DNA from 2 places in the Paenibacillus sp. FSL H8-0548 genome. Region 2 is predicted to be linked to the other one. Evidence: a T-box and tRNA genes for the amino acid it is inferred to sense, from the RefSeq annotation. Region 2 holds a T-box; the other holds one or more tRNA genes.
What was found. The T-box of region 2 lies ahead of leuS (leucine--tRNA ligase). A T-box ahead of a tRNA ligase gene usually reads a tRNA of that ligase, here a tRNA-Leu.
Positions count from the first base shown of each region.

Region 1 (11,455 bases), 2.9 Mb from region 2:
AAGAATTTTATTTAAAGCTTCTTCAATCTTTTTCTCATCAGCTTGCGGTGTACCAGGATACACAAGTGAAATTTGGTATGGCTTCAATTCATTAGAAGGCGATTCTTCATTAGCTTTCACAGGCTTGTCGGTAGCGGCAGCCGCTTCCTTCGTTGGCTGAGTATTATTTTTTGCGTTGTTGCCTGAGCATGCAGATACAATTAGTACGACGGTCATCAACATGAGTAGAAGCATAGATGTTTTTTGTTTAGTTTGCTTCATAGCGGGTGGACCTCCCTCAAAAATTTGGTTTTGTATGCTAAACCGGATTTTCCGGATAAAGCCAAATCAACAATTTGATAGTTTGCTACTAGCCCTTAACAGCACCGACAGTCAGCCCTTTTACAAAATACTTTTGGAAAAACGGATAAGCGAATATGATTGGGCCAATACCGACAACAACCATCGCCATACGGACCGTTTCACTTGGAAACCTGAACGTTCCGCCCGCTGCTTGAATGGCTGCTGCTGCCGTGCTGTTGTTCGCAAGAAACTGAATGTTCAGCATCGTCTTATACATCAAGTATTGAACGGTTATATTGCTTTCCTTCGTAATGAACACGAGGCTTAGAAACCAATCATTCCAATAGGTGAGTGTCTGGAAGAGCGCAACAGTCGCAAGTACTGGAAGCGATAAGGGCAATACAATTTTCACAAAAATCGTAAGCTCACCCGCTCCGTCAATTTTCGCTGACTCCAAAATCGCAGTAGGAATCGTCGTCTGGAAGAACGTCCTTATAATAAGGACGAAGAAGGCAGCTACCAGAAGGGGCATAATAAGCGCTATCAATGTATCCTTCACGCCAAGTGTCCGTACATAAACGAGATACCAAGGAACAAGCCCGCCGGAGAACAGCATTGTAAAGAATACGAAGAAGGTGAAAAATTTAGCGTGTGGAAAATCTGCTCTCGATATGGGATAAGCGTACAACGCCATAACGACAAGACTAGTCACTGTTCCAACGATAGTTACAAAGATGGAAATGGTATAAGAGCGAATGATTTGGGTCGCATCCCTGAACAGAAACTCATAAGCCCCCAAATCAAGCTTAGATGGAATAAACTGATAACCTTCTCGAATAACTGTCGATTCATCCGTAATCGATACCATGACGATCAACACTAGCGGTATTATACAAAGCAGGGAATAAATAATGAAGAATACATTGATGCCTAGAGAAGCCGGACTCGACAATTGATTTTTCGGATTGGATCCAGATGATATGACCTCGGCTGCTTCCATAGGTTCACCTCCATAAAATTTTCATAAAAAAGTAAGGTTTGTTTTGACGGATGTTAGAATAATGCATTCTCTTTATTGATGCGGCGCACAACCCAGTTCGATAAGAAGACAAGCGAGAAGCCGATAATCGATTGCAAGAGCCCTGCAGCAGATGACAACCCAATGTCTCCAACCGTGAGGAAGGTTCGATACACATACGTATCAATAACATTTGTAACTGGGAACAGCACGCCAGATTCTCGAGGGACTTGGAAAAACAGCCCGAAATCCGCATTGAAGATTTTTCCGATCTGCAGCAGCGTCATTATCGTAATGACAGGCATGATGAGAGGAATGGTAATATTCGTCATTTGCTTCCATTTGCTTGCTCCATCAATCGTAGCAGCCTCGTAATATTCATCATCAAGCCCGATGATAGCGGCCATATAAATTACCGTAAAGTAGCCCATGCTTTTCCATGTATTCACAAGCGGCAAAATGTAAGGCCATACCGACTCTGTAAAGTACCACTGCACCTTCTCCATCCCTAAAGCTGGAAGCAGAGAGCTGTTCAGATATCCATGCTCATCGCTCAAGAAGCCGAAGACAAGATAACTGATAACAACCATCGACAGGAAGTAAGGGAGAAACATAATCGTTTGATGCAGCTTGGCTAGAAATCTACTCCTAATTTCATTGAGCATAATTGCGAAGGTAAGCGGGAAAAACAAGTTCAAGACTATAAACCCTGAGTTATACAAAAGTGTATTTCGTGTAATAACCCAGGCATCTGAGGTTTTGAATAAATATTCAAAGTTCTTTAGTCCGCTCCAAGGGCTGCCTAGTATTCCGTCTGCGTAGTTAATGTTTTTGAAAGCAATGATAATCCCGAACATTGGAATATAATTGTTTAACACTAGCAGCACAATAGCTGGCAGCATCATGAGATAGAACATCCAGTATTTGCGGAAGATACGCATTTGTGAAATCTTCTTTACTGATTTTTTTGGAATATAGGCGGCTGCAGCCTCATCTGACGTTGGTATCGCCATCGCCTTCCCCCTCCTCTTTCTAGGTCTCTTTTTGTTTACTTGTTTCTTTCTTGAACTTATTGTATAAAAAAAAGACGCCGACATCTGTCGGCGCCGTGACTATATTAACGGTACGGTGACTTCTCCTTTATACATCCTGATACTTTTTGCGATATTCCTGCGGCGTCAAGCCGGTCATCTTTTTAAATAGCTTAGAGAAATGCGAGAAGTTGGCATAACCTACGTTTAACGCAACATCACTAACCCGATTATTCGTCTTCTCGAGCTCAGCTTTCGCCTTCGTAATACGCAATCGCACCAAATAATCCGTTAAGGAGAAACCGGTCTCTCTTCGGAATAGACGAGACAAATACGCCGGATTCAAGTAAACCTCCTCAGCCGCATGCTCACGGCTGAATTCCTCTCCAAGATGCTCCTCCATATAACGCTGTACTTTCCCTACTACCTGAGAAACATCCTTACCGTTTTGGCCGGCGTATTCCGTAATTTGCAAACATAGCTGCTGTGACCACGTTCTCATTCTAGGCAATGATTTAAGAACGTTCTCCCCAACCTCCCACTCTTTATTCATAAATACATCTGTCATTTGCACTGATTTTTTATTGAGCCATTGAAATAGCATATTCATAAAACCATAATAAAACGAAGCCATAAATGTATAATCTACTTTGCTTTCCTGCATTTGATCGAAACACTCATCTATTCGAAGTGACAATTCCGTCTGCTTGCCCGACTCAAGCAATAATGCCCAATCGGAAAAAGGCGTTGGCGTCAGACCGCTCTGCCCCTGATTTGGCAAATGGTTTCGCTCCATAATAACAGCGCATGTTTCGCTTACATTGCAGCGCTCCAACGATAGCAGCGCTTGTACAGCTGTACGAAGACGCGTCGCCTCTGTTATCTCTCCGATATAGCAGGACAGCTGACAATGCAGCATCCCTCTGCACTGCTGAATAAAGCTGTTGCAGCGTTCAGCAATCACCTCTGGCGAGATCTCATCCCTAGAGGGTAAGCTGTAAAACAACACATACATAATGCCGCTGCCATCCTGCACGATATGACCTGGATCGCCCTGAAGCACAAGCTCCTCGGCTGCATTTTTGATTCCGTATGTCATAATTTCCTCATCGCGAGCGGACCATTCCTCACGCCACTGCTCAATGCTAATAAGTATGATGCGAAGCTGACTGTCAGCTTGCAGCGGCAATGCATAGTTTTGCATAGCAGCTTCTAGCTGCTCGGGTGCTGCCGAGATCCTGTAGTGGATCACATCCTGCCAGAATCGTTCGATTAAGATGGGACGCTGCTTGCTCCACTGCTCATAAAACAAGCTATATGTACCGCGTATTTTTTCCAGTTCGTCCATTTCACGAACCTTGTTCAGTGCTTCGTTTACACAAGCCTTTAATGCGCTATGATCAATAGGCTTGAGCAAATAATCGAAGCAGTCGAGCTGAACCGCTTGCTGGGCATATTTGAAATCCGCATGTCCTGTCAGAAAGATCGTTACACTTGATGGAGAGTGCTCATTGACCCACCCCAGCAATTCGATTCCACTCTGGTTTGGCATATCAATATCCGATAACATAACATGGATCTTATGCTCTGTCAGCAGCAATTGCGCTTCCTCCGCATCAATTGCCGTGTAAATATTAGCAATGGGCAGCGTCGACCAATCAATCCCCTCTACGACGCCACGAATCGCAATTTCCTCATCATCTACAACCAATAAATTATACAATGGCTTTCCCGCCCTCCATCAGCTTTGGAAATACAATAACAATAATGGCACCACTGCCCTCCGTTTGATTACGGAACGTAATCGATGTCTTCTCGCCATACAGCAGCTGAAGCCGATGGATTACGTTCATGATGCCAAGCCTGCTGGTTTCGCCTTCTTGTAAAGGCTCCATGCGCTGCAGCTTTGACAGCACCTCGGCGCTAAAGCCTACTCCATTATCGCTAATGGTAAGAGAAAACTCATTCTCATCAGACATCTCTGCCGTTATATTAATTTGGAACAGCTGACGCCTATTTTTAAACCCATGAATAATCGAATTTTCCACAAACGGTTGGACAGTTAATGCCGCTATAGGATAATCCAATACGTCATCCATACCATTGAAGATACATTCAAGCTTACCCGGAAAGCGGATTTTTTGGATCGTCATATAATTTTCGATATGAAGCAGCTCTTCCTTAAGCATGATCGTGTCCCGATTTGCCTTCATAATAAATCGAAAATAATCAGCGAGATGCAGCGACATCTTTTTCACCGATTCGGTATCGCCCAGTGCAGCTAGATTATAAATAATATTTAGACTGTTCATATAGAAGTGCGGATTAATCTGAGCCTGAAGCTGCTTAAGCTCCCCCTGCTTCACTCGAAGCTGCTCCTCATACACATCGATTTTTAACGTTTTGATCTGTTCCGCCATAATGTTGAAGGTATTGCCAAGAAACTCGAACTCTAAAGTTTTATTCTTTTTGAGTCTCACATCGAGCATCCCAAGAGAAATTTTCTTCATTCCTAAAATGAGCTCAGTCAGCGGTTTAAACAGCATATTTCTCATAAAGAACAAATAAATAAGCAAAATGGCTAAAAAACCGATCGGGGCGATTAACGTTGCATTTCTAAAGAACAATAGATTGCGCAGCAGCGTTTCCTCTGGGATGACAACACGGTATGCGATATTTACCATATCGCTCATTCTGTTCATCACAAGATAGGACTTCCCTGTCTTCCGATCCGTCAAGGACTCATAGGGCATATCCGAAATTTGATAGCTGAGATTTAGCGGTGCCAGATTCTCCGTTAGTGACTGGGTTAGCCGATCGCCGTCGCGCAAATAAATGCCATTATGACCGATGTCACCATCGCTCCATTGAATAGACAGCATTTTGTTAATATCCTGTACCTTTATCATCGCTCCGACAAAAAGACCATCAGCAACCTTTATAAAGTTAATTAGAAAATATGTCCCAGGCATGCGATTATCGGCTCTTACCTCCCAACTGTGCTGATCGTTCATCATCAAATTTTCCTCGGTCGTCATGTTATCCATGTGAGTCTTAATGATTTTTTTCGTATCATTATATATGCTGTTTGTTCCGAATATAATATCGTCCTTATGATACAAGAATACAGCGTCGATAATATTATAAACGCCAACATCCCGGTTAAGCTTGGAGTCAATTCTAATTTTCGTCAGTGTGTAGCCATCATTCTCCATCGGATAGGACATAAGCAGACCGACATCTGAATCCAGCACTGACATTTTATAAAGATAATCATTAATTTGCGATAAATTGTTGTCCGTCTGCCCTACATAAATATCGAGCGTATTTCGGTAGGTTTCAGAGACCTTCTCTCGAACAATATCACGCGAGTAGCTGTTATTGATCAGCATATAAATAACAACCGGCAGCATAACTGCCATAAACCCGATTACCAGTCGAGCTCTAATCGATTTGCTGAACCTCACGCCTTCATTTCCCCCTAGTAGTATTCAGAATATCTCTAATACTACCATTTAAAGCGTTTTCTTAACATCATAAAAAAAAGACATATCAGAGTCCCCATTAAAGGAATCCTAATATGCCATTTCTCTATTTAGCCTTAAAGCTCCACTTTCTTATTTAACAAATATATCATCAATGTTAAAAGACTTGCGGTAATGACTAGGTCCAGCAGAAATGGTCCGAATAAAAAATCCGTATTAAACGAAGAACCTAAAGAAATACTGTTCAACCCTGCATCAGTGCTATTTAACGAAATAATACCGAATGACGACTCATCTTGATTAAATAGCAGATGATCAATCCATACAGCAAAGCTTTGTACTGCGAAGAAAAAGACGATACCTATCCAAGCAGAGCGCTTAATACGAAAGCTGCGTGCAACTGTAATTGAAGCAAGAATAGCTATAATTGCAGCAGTGTATGACCATATTCCAGTTAAGATAACGCTAAACCAGCCCCACCCTGTAAACTCAACGTACTCACTTATATTTATATCTAGGAACACGCTATAAAGCAGAAAATGAATGGCTGCAATTGCTGTAACCAATATCCACACAATCCAGCTGAGTACAATCGATGCCCCAATCCCTTGGATGGGATGAAGCGGCAGCAGCCTGCGGCTGAAAGACTTAATATTACCGTCAAACGTCTTGCAGCAATGGATGAACAGCATGAGCATCACCATAATATAACCGAAAATACTCAGCGGAATAACGAGCACTTCATCCCAATTTCTCAAGGAGCCTGTTATACTGAGTGCTGCTTCCAAAATGATCAATATTGCAAGTGTGCTGAGAATACCATCGTTGCTTCGTTTCCAGTCATATTTCAGCAGCTTCATCATTCTCCAAACACCTCCTTGAACATTTCATCCACACTTTTCCCATGAGCGGTGCGAAGATTTTCCACTTCATCATGCAGCACGATTCTTCCCTCACGTAGAAACACAACCTCATCAAAGATTCGCTCTATATCACGTACGAGATGAGTCGATACAATCAGGCTGCTTTCCTCATGGAAATAGTTCACAATGGCATCTAATATTTTCGCTCTGGCAACGGGGTCTACTCCGCCGATCGGCTCATCAAGCAAATAAAGCTTTGCATTGCGAGACAAGGTAAGGGTTAGCTGTAATCGCTCATTCATGCCTTTAGATAAAGAGCTCACACGATTGTTCATATCCAGCTTCATAAACTCAAGCATTTCCTTTGCTTTGCCACTGTCGAAATCTGGATAAAAGTCTCTGTAAAAATCAATAGCATCTTTAACACGCATCCAATTTTCCGTTAAAGGCTTATCAGGCATAAATGAGGTAAATGCTTTGGTTTCTCTCCCTACTAGCTGTCCCCCTACCTTAACGGCACCGGCTGTAGGATGAATAAGACCTGCAGCAATTTTCATTAATGTACTCTTACCGCTGCCATTGCTCCCTAAGAGACCGATAATTTTTCCAGGCTGTAACGTAATGGATACATCATTTAATGCTTTTTTTCCTGCATAAGACTTGGATACATTAGTCAGCTGCAAAATATTTTCCACGCTTGTTTCACTCCTATTCGGTATCATTCTTTTCCACAGCCTGGCTAACGATCGTTACGATATCGTTGCTGGCAAAACCAAGCTCCTGCATCCCTTGGATAAATCGACCGAGCAATTCGCCCGCCATTTCCTTCTTGATCTCCATAATCTTCGACTCCTCGCTAGTCACATATCGGCCAAGCCCCCGCCTTGTTTCTACAATTTGCTCACGTTCGAGCTCTTGAAAGGTACGCTGCACCGTATTCGGATTAATTTGCAGTTGTAGCGCCAATTCCCGTACCGCTGGTATTTTATCACCGGCCTTAAGATTCCCGATAATAATTTCTTTTTTTATATAGTTCATGATTTGCAAATAGATCGGCATATTATTATCGAATTCAATACTCATAATTTCACTACTCCCTTCTAGATCCCCACTTTAATCAGAGAATCTTTCCTATACAAGTTGAACTGGAAATTTACGTTGTGGGCGCTGCGCGAGTAGATCATTTTTTAAGTTCAACTTATATAGATCTCATAATAGGTGTTTAATTATTTTCATCCACCGTGTACCTGTGTGTTAGTTAAATGGTACACTGTATTCATTAAGTTGTAAATAGTCGATTATAAAAAAAATTCAAACACAATAAAATACAAGATGAAACGGCTGTCGCCGTCCTTATGGCGGTAGCGCGTTTCATTCCAGAGAAATATAGAGAATGTATGCAAAATGATATACTTTCCTATATTTGAACAAAATCACCCTTACGGGTGATTGGAAATCGCAGACGCATCAGCTCAACCTTCTAACGGAAACCACAGACGCTAAATCTCCTTTATTGTTCGTTTCTAGATTCTAACGGAAACACTCGCCTCTATTTGTACCCTACATGCCCGATCTCGCTTCATTTCTGCGTAATAGCGTCTCCCACTTCCGTTAAAATGTAGCGCTAATCCAAAATGCAACTTTAGCGTCTCTGGCTTCCGTTAGCTTTCGTTATCTGCTCTCTCACTGCTGCCGCAGCATCGTTATCGACTGGTTCGGAGAATGTATAGTTTCCTATAAAACACAAAAAAGCTCCTAAGATCAAATTGATCTTAAGAGCTTGCGTTAGATTAATTGGTGCCGATGAGAGGACTCGAACCTCCACGGTTTCCCTCACGATTTTGAGTCGCGCGCGTCTGCCATTCCGCCACATCGGCATATCGTATTTATTTTCAAAAAATGGCGTGCCCTAAGAGATTCGAACTCCTGGCCTTTTGATTCGTAGTCAAACGCTCTATCCAGCTGAGCTAAGGGCACATATAGTGTTCATTAAAAATTTGTGGAGGCGCCACCCAGACTCGAACTGGGGGTAGAGCTTTTGCAGAGCTCTGCCTTACCACTTGGCTATGGCGCCAACAAAAATGGAGCGGAAGACGGGAATCGAACCCGCGACCCTCGCCTTGGCAAGGCGATGCTCTACCGCTGAGCCACTTCCGCAAACAAATGGCTGGGGATTCAGGATTCGAACCTGAGATGACGGAGTCAAAGTCCGTTGCCTTACCGCTTGGCTAAACCCCAACGTTTTTTTTGCTAAACAATTAAATAATAATGGGGCGATCGAGGGGAATTGAACCCCCGAATGTCGGATCCACAAACCGATGCGTTAACCACTTCGCCACGACCGCCACGTTTAGTTATTTAATTGGCAGGGGCAGCAGGAATTGAACCCACACCAAAGGTTTTGGAGACCTTTGTTCTACCTTTAAACTATGCCCCTAAAGAAAAATGGTGGAGGATGATGGATTCGAACCACCGAACTCAGAGAGAGCAGATTTACAGTCTGCCGTGTTTAGCCACTTCACTAATCCTCCATATGGTGCCGTCGAGAGGACTTGAACCCCCAACCTACTGATTACAAGTCAGTTGCTCTACCAGTTGAGCTACAACGGCATATTTACTTATTACTACTCGTACAAAAATGGTGGCTCGGGACGGAATCGAACCGCCGACACGAGGATTTTCAGTCCTCTGCTCTACCGACTGAGCTACCGAGCCTGATGTTGATTAAATGGCGGAGCTGACGGGATTCGAACCCGCGGTCTCCTGCGTGACAGGCAGGCATGTTGGGCCACTACACCACAGCTCCACATCATATCTCGGAATTAACCGATAGCTAAAACTTTTTTTTGGTTGCGGGGGCAGGATTTGAACCTGCGGCCTTCGGGTTATGAGCCCGACGAGCTACCGGGCTGCTCCACCCCGCGTCATTAATAATCAAGAAATATGGTGGAGGATGACGGGATCGAACCGCCGACCCTCTGCTTGTAAGGCAGATGCTCTCCCAGCTGAGCTAATCCTCCATGTTGAGCGACCTTTATATCTTATCATAGGCCATTCTTTGTGTCAATATTTTTTTAGAAATTATTGGTGACCCGTAGGGGACTCGAACCCCTGTTACCTCCGTGAAAGGGAGGTGTCTTAACCACTTGACCAACGGGCCTTACTGGCAGAGAGGAAGGGATTCGAACCCTCGAGACCTTTTGAGCCTACACGATTTCCAATCGTGCTCCTTCGACCACTCGGACACCTCTCTATAATGGCTCCCCGAACAGGACTCGAACCTGTGACAACTCGATTAACAGTCGAGTGCTCTACCAACTGAGCTATCAGGGAATATAAATCACTTTCAAAGCAAGTTGCGCCCTGAAAACTGGATACGAAAGTTAGGTTTGCTGAAAACCTGTTCTGCTGCTGTCTACCGGATGTATGGGTCCGAGTAAACGTGTTTAGGATAAGCCCTCGACCGATTAGTATTCGTCAGCTACACACATTGCTGTGCTTCCACCCCGAACCTATCAACCTCGTCGTCTTCAAGGGGTCTTACATACTGGGAAATCTCATCTTGAGGGGGGCTTCGCGCTTAGATGCTTTCAGCGCTTATCCCGTCCGTACTTGGCTACCCAGCGGTGCTCCTGGCGGAACAACTGGTACACCAGCGGTACGTCCATCCCGGTCCTCTCGTACTAAGGACAGCTCCTCTCAAATTTCCTGCGCCCGCGACAGATAGGGACCGAACTGTCTCACGACGTTCTGAACCCAGCTCGCGTACCGCTTTAATGGGCGAACAGCCCAACCCTTGGGACCTACTTCAGCCCCAGGATGCGATGAGCCGACATCGAGGTGCCAAACCTCCCCGTCGATGTGGACTCTTGGGGGAGATAAGCCTGTTATCCCCAGGGTAGCTTTTATCCGTTGAGCGATGGCCCTTCCATTCGGTACCACCGGATCACTAAGCCCGACTTTCGTCCCTGCTCGACTTGTAGGTCTCGCAGTCAAGCTCCCTTATGCCTTTGCACTCTGCGAATGATTTCCAACCATTCTGAGGGAACCTTTGGGCGCCTCCGTTACATTTTAGGAGGCGACCGCCCCAGTCAAACTGTCCACCTGACACGGTCCCCGAACCGGTTTCACGGTTCTAGGTTAGAACTCCGATACGATCAGGGTGGTATCCCAACGGTGCCTCCACACAAGCTGGCGCTCATGCTTCGTAGGCTCCCACCTATCCTGTACAGATCGTACCAAAGTTCAATATCAAGTTACAGTAAAGCTCCATGGGGTCTTTCCGTCTTGTCGCGGGTAACCTGCATCTTCACAGGTATTAAAATTTCACCGGATCTCTCGTTGAGACAGCGCCCAAGTCGTTACGCCATTCGTGCGGGTCAGAATTTACCTGACAAGGAATTTCGCTACCTTAGGACCGTTATAGTTACGGCCGCCGTTTACTGGGGCTTCGGTTCACAGCTTCGGGTTACCCCTAACCGCTCCCCTTAACCTTCCAGCACCGGGCAGGCGTCAGCCCGTATACTTCGCCTTACGGCTTCGCACAGACCTGTGTTTTTGCTAAACAGTCGCTTGGGCCTTTTCACTGCGGCCCCCTCGGGCTATTCACCCTACCGAGGCACCTCTTCTCCCGAAGTTACGAGGTCATTTTGCCGAGTTCCTTAACGAGAGTTCTTCCGCGCGCCTTAGCATACTCTGCTCGCCTACCTGTGTCGGTTTGCGGTACGGGCACCTAGATCTCACTAGAGGCTTTTCTTGACAGCCGGAGTACATGAC
Region 1 is NZ_CP152049.1:1,508,470-1,519,924, reverse strand. Features, by position in the region: gene MHI37_RS06405 (ABC transporter substrate-binding protein) at 1-261, opposite strand, end outside; gene MHI37_RS06400 (carbohydrate ABC transporter permease) at 350-1,282, opposite strand; gene MHI37_RS06395 (ABC transporter permease subunit) at 1,336-2,313, opposite strand; gene MHI37_RS06390 (helix-turn-helix domain-containing protein) at 2,441-4,054, opposite strand; gene MHI37_RS06385 (histidine kinase) at 4,047-5,798, opposite strand; gene MHI37_RS06380 (hypothetical protein) at 5,933-6,679, opposite strand; gene MHI37_RS06375 (ABC transporter ATP-binding protein) at 6,676-7,374, opposite strand; gene MHI37_RS06370 (GntR family transcriptional regulator) at 7,388-7,762, opposite strand; tRNA gene MHI37_RS06365 (tRNA-Leu) at 8,475-8,556, opposite strand; tRNA gene MHI37_RS06360 (tRNA-Arg) at 8,580-8,656, opposite strand; tRNA gene MHI37_RS06355 (tRNA-Cys) at 8,680-8,753, opposite strand; tRNA gene MHI37_RS06350 (tRNA-Gly) at 8,762-8,836, opposite strand; tRNA gene MHI37_RS06345 (tRNA-Gln) at 8,844-8,917, opposite strand; tRNA gene MHI37_RS06340 (tRNA-His) at 8,949-9,024, opposite strand; tRNA gene MHI37_RS06335 (tRNA-Trp) at 9,043-9,116, opposite strand; tRNA gene MHI37_RS06330 (tRNA-Tyr) at 9,126-9,210, opposite strand; tRNA gene MHI37_RS06325 (tRNA-Thr) at 9,214-9,289, opposite strand; tRNA gene MHI37_RS06320 (tRNA-Phe) at 9,319-9,394, opposite strand; tRNA gene MHI37_RS06315 (tRNA-Asp) at 9,409-9,485, opposite strand; tRNA gene MHI37_RS06310 (tRNA-Met) at 9,527-9,603, opposite strand; tRNA gene MHI37_RS06305 (tRNA-Val) at 9,624-9,699, opposite strand; tRNA gene MHI37_RS06300 (tRNA-Glu) at 9,765-9,839, opposite strand; tRNA gene MHI37_RS06295 (tRNA-Ser) at 9,844-9,932, opposite strand; tRNA gene MHI37_RS06290 (tRNA-Asn) at 9,937-10,012, opposite strand; rRNA gene MHI37_RS06285 (23S ribosomal RNA) at 10,127-11,455, opposite strand, start outside.
Region 1: it encodes a tRNA-Leu, which carries the amino acid that the T-box ahead of leuS (leucine--tRNA ligase) is inferred to sense. The anticodon was not compared.

Region 2 (11,455 bases):
TCATAAGGTGTCGCTAGCGTAATGGCCGCGCCATCATGACCTGCGCGTCCTGTTCTTCCTATCCGGTGAATATAGAGCTCGCCGTCCTGAGGAACGTCGTAGTTATATACATGCGTGACACCTTCCACATCAAGGCCGCGTGCTGCAACATCTGTTGCAACGAGTACCTGAAGGCGAGCATCTCTAAAACGTTTCATAACTTGCTCACGCTTGGCTTGCGTAAGATCGCCATGCAGCTCATCGGATTCAATGCCAAGCTCCTGCAGCTCTTTATTTAATTTCTTAGCGCGAACCTTCGTCCGGCAAAAAACGACAGCCAAATAGGGCTGGTGGCGCTCAAGCAGATGAACGAGCGTCTGCTGCTTCGTTCTATCCGTCGTCTCATATACGATCTGGGTAATGCTGTCGAGAGTGACATTCGTGCTTCGTACGCGAATATCGACAGGGGTTTTCATATAATCAGCTGCCAGCTTTCTGATTGCATCAGGCATCGTAGCAGAGAAGAGCATCGTCTGACGTGCCTTTGGTGTTTGGGAAATAATGCTCTCTACATCAGGCAAGAAGCCCATGTGGAGCATTTGATCAGCTTCATCGAGAACTAGCATTTGAAGTTTGCCCAAATTGATCGTCTCACGCTTCATATGGTCGATAAGTCGACCAGGCGTGGCAACTACAATATGAGGCGAGCGCTGCAGCTTGCGTATTTGAGCATCAACGTCTTGACCGCCATAAGCAGCGAGGACACTAACGCCAACAGCTGGAACAAGTTTTTTTAGCTCGCTCGTTATTTGAATGGCAAGCTCTCTGGTTGGTGTCAATATCAGAGCTTGTACTTGCTCTTTCTCTATATTAATTCGTTGCAAAATAGGCAAAGCAAACGCGATTGTTTTGCCTGTGCCCGTTTGTGCTTGCGCAATGACATCCTGCCCGTTAAGAAGGAGCGGAATGGCTTGTTTTTGAACCGGAGTCGGTTCGATAATTCCATCTTGGTGAAGCAGATCGCTTAGCTTGGGAATGATACCCAAAGCGTTAAATGCGTTTGACATTAATACATTTCCTCTTTTCATAAACATCGTTTGATGTTAAGTATAACAGTTGTCCTTATAATGTGCATCTTTACTTTGCTTATGCTATGCTAAAAGCCAACATTAAGAGCAGCAGAGGAATGATAAAGATGAATGGAACAGAGCGCTCCGCCATCAAGGCGGGCATAGAGGTTGATATTGTTTTGAAGCAGGACCAGCGAACAGGCAAGCTAACGCGAGGTATCGTGAAAGATATTTTAACCAATTCGCCCAAGCATCCTCACGGGATCAAGGTAAGACTGGCTGATGGGCAGGTCGGCAGAGTCAAGAACATACACACATAAGGGTTTAAGCTAATCTTATTCGTCGTGATCGTCATGCCAAAGTTGAAGGAGTGATCCCATGGCATTCGGCATTAAGAGAAAAGAGCTCGAGGGATGGAAGGCAGCAGTTGCTAGAGGAGAGATTGCATTTCTGACACATTACTGGCTGGACCCGCGATTTCCCGACATGCGGACGGTGACGAAGGTTGGCTGCTCCGATAGAGTGAAGCTCTCGCGCTGGTGTCTGGACAACGGGCTAAACCCGCGTTACATACACGATCGATCGGAGTATCCGCACTTTGATCTGCTCGGACCTAAGCAGCGGGAAGTATTGCGGGCGGCAAATTTGTTGGAGCAGCTGGAGCGGTTTGGCATGGCATAAAGCAAATAGTAATCATAGCTGCTCATTCGAGCGGCTGTTTTTTTTGAAATATAGGAAAAAATCTTCTCGCTCATTCGTGCTGTATCCATTAATATAAGAGAAACGTTTGGAAGCTCTTACACTATTTATGATAAAAGAGGGGATCACGATTAAAATCGCAAAAGAGCAGCTGCTGCAGCAATTTGGCCAATGGACAGCTTTCGTAACGGATTTAGAAAAATATGATGAACGATTTTGGAATCAGAGCTTGGGCGCTGGAAAATGGTCGGTTCGCCAGGTTGTGGCACATATTTTGCGGTGGGACGACTATTTCTATGAAGAATCGATTGCAAAATTGAGCGAGGCTTCTCCTCTTACTGTAAAGCATTTGGATTATGATGAGTTTAATGAGCTGGCGAAGACTTATGGGAAAGCGACATCAATCGCAGTGCTGACTGCTCAGGCGGTGCAAAGCCGTATGCGGATTTTGGACAAGATAGCAAGCTTGACGGACGAGCAGTATGCAGCAACCTACACTGATGCGGACGGGCACCCTTTTGAAGTCGAACAATATATGAAGGATTTCATTTGGCATGATCAGCATCATATACAGCCTATTCAGAGGCTTCTTCATACTCGCATTGAGGAAATGAGCTTAAATGGCTGGCCTGCCTTGCGGACGATCGTCTATGACGGCTGGCTGCTTCGTTTTTCCAACGGCTATACGAAGCGCTCAAACTCGATTAATCCGATTTATGGACACACGTTGGAGCTGGATGCCAAGATACGTGCTTGCGAGGAGCTTTATGATCAGAAAGGGATACGTACCACTTTCAAAATCACGCCCCTTAGCCAGCCAGCCACGCTTGATGAAGAGCTTGCTTCACGCGGCTATGCGCTTATCGACCAAACCGTTGTAAAGACCGTCCATCTATCCGAAGTTCGCGCCCCTACCTATGACGATGTTTGGCTGGAGAGCGAGCCTTCCGAAAGCTGGCTTGATGCCGTCGCTATATTTAGTGGGTTAACCGCTGAACAAAAAACGACGACTCGCCAAATGCTGGAGCACTCACCGCTAAAATCTTGTTTCGCGCTGCTGCATGTCAACGGAATTCCGGTTGCCGGAGGGTTTGCCGTCATCGAAGAGGAGTGGATAGGCCTTTATGACATTGTCACGGATCAAGAACATCGAAATAAAGGCTACGGCGAGCAGCTTATTTTGCACTTGCTGCAATGGGGCAAGAGCAATAGTGCGAGAAACGGATATTTACTAGTTGTGAAAAATAATGCGCCAGCCAATCGTTTGTATGATAAGCTCGGCTACATTCCGCAGTACGAATATTGGTACCGCGTTCGTGAAAGCATTACATAGCTTCAGATTGAATGCATCGCGCGTAGGAATGGGAAACTAAATCATCTTGAGCAGGAACAGCATGAGAAAGAAGGAATATTTTGTGAATACGAATAATGGAAATGCGGCTTTGACGCGGGCGTCTGGCGCAACCGCAATGACTAGCTCATGGTTATTGCTAGTAGGAATCTTACTTATTTCTGCTAATCTAAGAGCATCAATTACCGCTGTCGGCCCCATTGTGTCAGATATACAGCAATCATATGGCCTCTCGGGAACACTTACGGGATTGCTTACGACATTGCCGTTGCTGGCATTTGCACTGATCTCGCCCCTTGCACCTCGAATGGCTCAACGCATAAGTATGGAGAATACACTGTTTGCAGCCATGGTGGTTTTGACAGGTGCGATTATCATTCGTTCTTTACCATCAGTAGCGGCTTTGTTTGCAGGAACGGTTCTGCTGGGGATGGCGATTGCGGTTGCTAACGTTCTGCTGCCAAGCTTAATTAAACGAGATTTTTCAACAAAAGTTGGAGTAATGACCGGTTTGTACTCTGTGGTTATGAATTTAGGCGCTGCTTTTGCTTCAGGCTTGAGTATTCCAATTGCAGAGGAGCTTAACTTTGGTTGGCAGGGCATGCTGATTTGCTGGGCAGCTTTAGCACTTATTTCTACCATGGTCTGGCTTCCTCAAATCCGTAAATTCCCGCGAACGAGCAAGGGAGCATTAACATCTAGCAAAAAAAGCGAAAGCCTGTTTGGTTCTCTTCTCGCATGGCAGGTTACATTATTTATGGGGCTCCAGTCGTTTGGTTTTTATGTGAATGTGACGTGGCTGCCTGAAATTATGCACGATCGAGGCATGAGTCTTGCAGATGCGGGCTGGATGCTGTCGCTGCTTCAATTCGTCAGCCTGCCGGCAACATTTATTACACCCGTTATTGCAGGGCGGCAGGTTAGTCAACGAGGTCTTGTTATGATCACGGCTGTTTTGATGCTGATCGGCTACGTTGGTTTACTAACTGGAAATGCAGCTTTAATCCCAATTTGCATGGTTATGTTAGGATTGTCCGGAGGGGCAGGCTTCAGTCTTGCAGTGATGTTCTTTGTGCTGCGGACGAGCAGCACGGAGCAATCGGCACAGCTGTCAGGGATGGCACAGTCCGTAGGGTATTTGCTCGCTGCTGCCGGTCCGCTGCTATTCGGGCTGATACATGACCTGACCAGCAATTGGAGCCTATCATTAATCATGCTTATTATTGTAGCTGTGCTTCTAGGGATTACCGGTTTAGGTGCAGGTGCCAATAAAACGCTGGCTTCGGAGCGGGGGAATTAAAAGAGGAATGGGAGGTAAAGCAAGGGCGTTTCTCTTGACACCGAACGGAACGATCTTTATAATCGAAACTAACCATTTTAAGCATATGAAGCGTTGAAGAGGAATAGTAATTTCGTGTGTTAGGCCTAGAGAGCCGGTGATTTATGGTGCAAGCCGGACCTGCAGCGAAATGAAGCTCGCCTTGGAGCTGTGCGAAGCAGCAATCGGTGCAGTTGCCGATTGTGATCAGCACCGTCTGGCCTGCGATAAAGGCGACAAGTGAGCGTTGGGCAAAGCATGTCTGCCGCTAACTAGGGTGGTACCACGGGAGAACAACCTCTCGTCCCTAGCGATAATCGCTAGGGGCGGGAGGTTTTATGTTTTTTTGAACACGTAAGCACACAGTACATATTTCTAGGAGGAAATCTACAAATGAGTCAAGAACAGCAATTTCACGGTTATAATCCACTTGTTGTCGAGCCGAAATGGCAGCAATTCTGGGATGCCAACAAAACATTTCAAACTAGAGAAGAAGTAGGCAAGCCTAAGTTTTACGCATTAGATATGTTCCCGTATCCATCTGGAGCGGGATTGCATGTCGGTCATCCTGAAGGCTACACAGCTACGGATATTGTGTCCCGCTACAAAAGAATGAAAGGCTATAACGTGCTTCATCCTATGGGCTGGGATGCCTTTGGCTTGCCGGCTGAGCAGCATGCGCTGGATACAGGACAGCATCCGCGTGACATCACGTTCAAAAACATTGATAATTTCCGCAGACAAATTAAATCACTTGGCTTCTCGTATGATTGGGATCGTGAGATCAGCACGACTGATCCAGAGTACTACAAATGGACGCAGTGGATTTTCATTCAATTGTATAATAGAGGATTGGCTTACGTTGCTGAAGTATCAGTAAACTGGTGCGAAGCACTGGGTACAGTTCTGGCAAATGAAGAAGTGATTAATGGTCTGAGCGAGCGCGGAAATCATCCGGTTGTTCGTAGGCCCATGCGTCAATGGATTCTAAGAATTACCGAATACGCGGATCGCCTGCTCGATGATCTTGAAGATCTGGATTGGTCGGAGAGCATTAAGGATATGCAGCGCAACTGGATCGGAAAATCCAAGGGAGCAGAGGTTACCTTTGATATTGAAGGCCATGACTCTTCAGTTGTCGTATTTACGACTCGTCCTGACACTTTGTTTGGAGCAACGTATTGTGTGCTTGCGCCTGAGCATGAGCTGGTTGCCCAAATCACAACCGAGGAGCAGAAGTCTGCTATCGCTGCCTACCAGGAAGCAGCAGCTCGCAAAAGTGATCTAGAGCGCACCGATTTGGCTAAGGATAAATCAGGAGTATTCACAGGCGCATATGCGATTAACCCTGTAAATGGCGTGAAAACACCGATTTGGATTGCCGATTATGTACTTGCAGGCTACGGAACAGGAGCGATTATGGCGGTACCAGGCCATGATGCTCGTGACTGGGAGTTTGCTAAGCAATTCGATCTTCCCATCGTGGAGGTCGTGCAAGGCGGCGATGTAACGAAGGAAGCCTATGCAGGCGATGGCAAACATGTTAACTCTGATTTCATCAATGGATTAACGAATGAGGAAGCAATCGCTAAGATGATTGAGCATCTGGATGCATCCGGCAAAGGTAAAGGGAAAGTTACGTACCGCCTTCGCGATTGGCTGTTCAGCCGTCAACGCTACTGGGGCGAGCCGATTCCGATTATTCACCTGGAGGATGGCACGATGAAGACGGTACCTGAAGATCAGCTGCCGCTTCTACTGCCTGATGTGGATGCAATCCAGCCATCGGGAACTGGGGAGTCTCCACTTGCTGTCGTTACGGATTGGGTAAATATTATTGATCCTGAGACAGGCATGAAGGGGCGCCGCGAGACGAATACAATGCCGCAATGGGCAGGAAGCTGCTGGTATTATTTGCGCTTCATCGATCCAAAAAACAACGAGCAGCTTTGCTCCCCTGAGAAACAAAAGGAATGGCTGCCAGTCGATCTGTATATCGGCGGTGCCGAGCATGCTGTGCTTCATCTGCTTTACGCTCGTTTCTGGCATAAGGTGCTGTATGATATTGGTGTAGTCGATACTAAGGAGCCGTTCCATAAGCTTGTTAACCAAGGGATGATACTTGGGAACAATAATGAGAAAATGTCCAAATCGCGCGGAAATGTCATTAATCCTGACGATATCGTAAATGAATTTGGTGCAGATACGCTGCGGATGTACGAAATGTTCATGGGGCCGCTCGAAGCGACAAAGCCTTGGAACACGAATGGTGTAGAAGGAACTTACCGTTTCCTTAGCCGTGTATGGCGTATGTTTATAAATGAGGATGGCAGTTTGAGTGCCAAAATCGGAGCTGGCGAAACAAGCGATGCGTTCAAGCGTGTATGGCATCGCTCCATTAAGAAAATTTCAGAGGATTACGAAGGATTGCGCTTCAATACTGTAATTAGCCAATTGATGATTTTTGTCAATGAAGCATACAAAACAGAAGCGTTGCCGCAAGAAGCGATGGAGAATTTCGTTCAATTGCTGTCTCCAATCGCACCGCATATAGCGGAGGAGCTTTGGGAGAAGCTTGGCCGTACCGATTCCCTATCGTATGCAGCATTCCCATCCTTTGAAGAGTCTTGGACTGTCGATCAGGAAGTAGAAATTGTGGTTCAGGTTAATGGGAAAATTGCGGACCGCGTTTCCATAGCAGCAGACATGGATGTTGCTGAGATGGAGAGCATGGCGAAGGAGCTCGAGAAGGTACAAGAGCTTATTGCTGGCAAAACGATCCGCAAGGTAGTTGCAGTTAAAGGAAAGCTTGTAAACATAGTCGCAAATTAATGCATACCGAAGAGGTGAGCGGGCTTTAGCTGAAGAACAGCTATTGACCGTTCACCTCTTCGCCTATAAAGGCGGTCGAAACCTTAACCACATCTTCATTGAATTTGGCATGGGTTGTGCGAATCAGCTGATTAAAAACACCATCCGTCTCACGTCTCAACAAATGCAGCGCTTGGGCCGTAATGCCGCCTGGTACGGCGACTCTCGCTTGAATATCAGCAGGCGTTAAACCGCCTTCCGTTAACAGCAGGCCTGTTCCTAGCAGCATGGCGCTCGCTACTCGCTGTGCTTCTTCGCGGCCAATGCCAGTTTCCTCTACAGCCGCATCAACGAACTGTTCCAATAAAAAGGAGATGAAGGCTGGGCCGCAGCTTGATAAATCCGATACGATACGGGTATAGCTCTCATCAATTCGCAGCGGCTCGCTGATATGGGATAACAAATCCTCCAGCAGCTGTTTATCTTCCTCGTCAATTCTCTGACCGTATATGCAAAGCGAGGCTCCGCTCCATACATAGTTTGTAATACTGGGAATCACCTTCGCGATTTTGCAATCGAGTTCGCCCTCCAAATGTGAGATAAGCACAGGGCTGGTTATGGATACAACAATTTGGTTTGGACGAATGATCGGCTTTAATTCGTCGACTGCTTTTTTGAATTCCAGCGGTTTGACACACAAGAAGATGATATCGCAGCCGTACGCTGCTCCGGCGTTCGTATATTCGGCTCTCATGCCGAAGTAACGGTCGGCCAACGCTTTCGCTTTTGCAAAGGTGCGATTGCTTATCGAAATTTGTGAAGGAGATAAAGCGCCCGATGCAATCAAAGCTTCAATGAGCAGGCTTCCCATTGTGCCCGTCCCGATAAATCCGACATTCATGCTGAACCCTCCTATAGGTTTGGCGAGAGCAAAGCCAGCTGCATTTAAGCAATAGATAGCTATGCGCGAGCAAATCCCGAGTCAAAATAACCGTATTCGCTTGCTCTCATACTTTATTCCGCAGGACTTGTTCTATATGTCAATTATTCCTAAAATAGATGTCGAAAGGAAGTGCTCTATTGTATTCAGTTAGGAATGGGCTTTCTAGCAAGCAGCTGATGCTTGCTGTCATTTGCATTTTGACTGCCGTTATTTTATTGGCAACGGCTCTTATGGAGCCTAAACAAGTGGCGACCGGTGAATGGATTCCTCTAAATGAAGCAGTAGAAAGTGCATTCGCATCATTGGATGAACCCATTGCTGAGGAAGTCTTGCAGGAGTCAAGCGATATCGCTGATGCTAATCATTCAGAGAGCATAGCCGGGAAAACCACGGGTCTTGCCCCAAAGGAGAATGAAGCTATAGCAGCCGAACCACCTGCTCCAGACGTGGAGCCAAGCAAAGCGATGGAGGCTATGGAATCAACGGCGATTGCTGTAAATGACGGCAGGCTTGACATTAACCGGGCAACAGCAGCTGAGCTTGACGGGCTGAAAGGCATTGGCCCTGCAAAGGCTCAGGCCATTATTGAGGATAGAGAAAGAAACGGAAGCTTCACTTCGGCTGAGGATTTGCTCCGTGTCAAAGGGATTGGAGAAAAACTGCTGCAAGGAATAAAAGAGAGCATTGTCGCTCGTCCATAATTGTGAGAGAATGGATGGGAGCGGATTATTTTGTCAGAAGAATCCGCTTTCAGCAGTGTAATGAGATTATTTATAACTTCATTTGAAGGAGTCGAGAAAATGTCAGAACAACGCAAGCTTTCTCTTGATACGCTAACCGTCCACGGAGGCCAACAAATCGATCCGACAACGATGTCGCGCGCGGTACCTATTTACCAAACGACATCGTACGGATTCAAAGATACAGATCATGCAGCGAATCTATTTTCACTGCAGGAATTTGGCAATATTTATTCCAGAATAATGAACCCGACATCGGATGTTTTTGAGAAGCGGGTAGCTGAGCTGGAAGGTGCTCCAGCGGCGCTGGCAGTGGCTTCAGGTCAAGCAGCGATTACATATGCGATTCTGAATATCGCAGGTGCAGGTGACGAGATTGTTTCTGCAACGAGTCTTTACGGCGGTACATACAATCTATTTTCCATTACACTTGCGAAGCTGGGCATTACGGTACGTTTTGTAGACCCATCGGATCCTGAAAATTTCCGCGGCGCTATTAATGAACGTACAAAAGCAGTTTTTGCTGAAACGATCGGCAACCCCAAAGGTGATATTATCGACATAGAAGCTGTTGCTGCAATTGCGCATGAGAACGGTATTCCGTTTATCGTAGACAATACGTTCCCAAGCCCATATTTGTGCAGACCGATTGAGCATGGTGCAGACATTGTCGTTCACTCAGCGACAAAGTTTATCGGCGGCCACGGTACTTCTATCGGGGGTGTCATCGTTGATGGAGGCAAGTTTGACTGGAAAGCAAGCGGCAAGTTCCCGGGCCTAACTGAGCCGGATCCAAGCTACAATGGCGTTGTGTATACCGATGCCGTTGGCCCAGTAGCATATATTATTAAAGCGCGCGTGCAATTGCTTCGCGATATGGGAGCAGCTATTTCACCATTCAACTCCTTCCTCTTGCTGCAAGGTCTTGAGACGCTTCATCTTCGGATGGAACGCCACAGCTCAAATGCACAGAAGGTTGCTGAATTTTTGGAAGCGCACGAAGCTATTGAATGGGTGAATTATCCGGGTCTTCCGAGCCATCCATCCTACGAGCTTGCGCAAAAATATTTGCCTAAAGGCAGAGGCGCAATCTTGACGTTCGGTATTAAAGGCGGCGTGGAAGCGGGCAAAAAAGTAATCAACGCAGTAGAGCTATTCTCGCATTTGGCTAATGTTGGCGATTCGAAGTCGCTGATCATTCATCCGGCAAGCACGACGCATCTTCAGCTTTCCGCTGAGCAGCAAGCGAATGCAGGTGTTGCGCCAGGGATGATTCGTTTGTCTATCGGTACAGAGGGTATCGAGGATATTTTGGCGGATTTGGAACAAGCGATAGCAGCTAGCCAACAAAACTAATTCATTGCTATAATGACAACTAGAACATCAGTTACAGCATGAGAAAGGAAGTTGGAGCTATGAACCCCCAAACACAGGATACGCTCCGCAAAGATTGGGATACGTATTTTATGGATATTGCTTATATGGTTTCGACACGTTCGCAGTGTCCGCGCAGACATGTTGGCGTAGTCCTGGTACAAGGAAAGAAGCTGTTAGGTACAGCTTATAACGGCGCTCCGATGGGGGTGCAGGATTGCCATGAGGCAGGCTGCATGATCTCGGAGGAGGTTGAAATGAAGCTGGTTGACGGCAAGGAGCAGCTGTTTAAGAAGCAGCGCTGCATTCGAACGATTCATGCGGAGCAAAACTTGCTTTTGTTCACGGATCGAACGGATCGAGAGGGCTCAACCGTCTACGTAACCGATCAGCCTTGCTGGACCTGTGCCAATATGCTCGCGAATAGCGGTGTTGTTGAAATCGTCTACCATCGCAGCTATCCGAAGGATAGCGACAAGGTCATTCTTCTGATGGAGCAAAAGGGCATTGTCTTCCGCTGTTTGGATCATTTCGAGCCACCTGCTCAGGCCCATATGGATGTAACCTCATAGAAAATTAATGGTATATGGAAATCGAGGAGGAACCTCTGATGCATCTTTGGATGCGTCAGAGGTTTTTTTTGCATATATAGGAACGCCATTTCGTCATACTTTCTCTATATTTCTCCGGAATGAAACGCGCTGGCGCCTCCAAAGGACGGCGACAGCCGTTTCACCTTGATACGGATGGAGGCATGGAGAGCAGGGGATGAAAGAAAGAATGAAGGAGAGAACGTAATGGGGATGAATCGGCGACCGCTCATTTGGTTTGCGATAGCTTGGACTTTTGGAAGCGCCGCGGCTGCAGGTCTAGGCAGCCGCGGCGCTTTGCTTGCAGCCGGAGCTGCGGCGCTGCTGGCGCTGGCCGCTGTGCTTTGCAGGCAGGCGACGTGGCAGCTCGCTGCTGTATGCACTTTGGCAGTTGGCCTTGCCGCGGGAGAGCGGATGTGGGCGGATGCCCGCAACGTGACCGAGCTGCCGGAGCTGCTGGCCGCCGCTGAGGCGGATGGACCGCGAGCTGCGTATGCGGCGGAAGCGGTGGGCACGATCGTGTCGGCGACGGAGGTCGACGGCGACCGCGCGATGTTTCGCGTGGCGGTGCATAGCGTCC
Region 2 is NZ_CP152049.1:4,434,447-4,445,901, reverse strand. Features, by position in the region: gene MHI37_RS19410 (DEAD/DEAH box helicase) at 1-1,046, opposite strand, end outside; gene MHI37_RS19405 (YwbE family protein) at 1,175-1,369, shown strand; gene MHI37_RS19400 (hypothetical protein) at 1,428-1,730, shown strand; gene MHI37_RS19395 (GNAT family N-acetyltransferase) at 1,837-3,081, shown strand; gene MHI37_RS19390 (MFS transporter) at 3,143-4,399, shown strand; T-box leader at 4,484-4,729, shown strand; gene leuS (leucine--tRNA ligase) at 4,811-7,249, shown strand; gene comER (late competence protein ComER) at 7,290-8,129, opposite strand; gene MHI37_RS19375 (ComEA family DNA-binding protein) at 8,309-8,872, shown strand; gene MHI37_RS19370 (homocysteine synthase) at 8,972-10,267, shown strand; gene MHI37_RS19365 (deaminase) at 10,327-10,857, shown strand; gene MHI37_RS19360 (DNA internalization-related competence protein ComEC/Rec2) at 11,083-11,455, shown strand, end outside.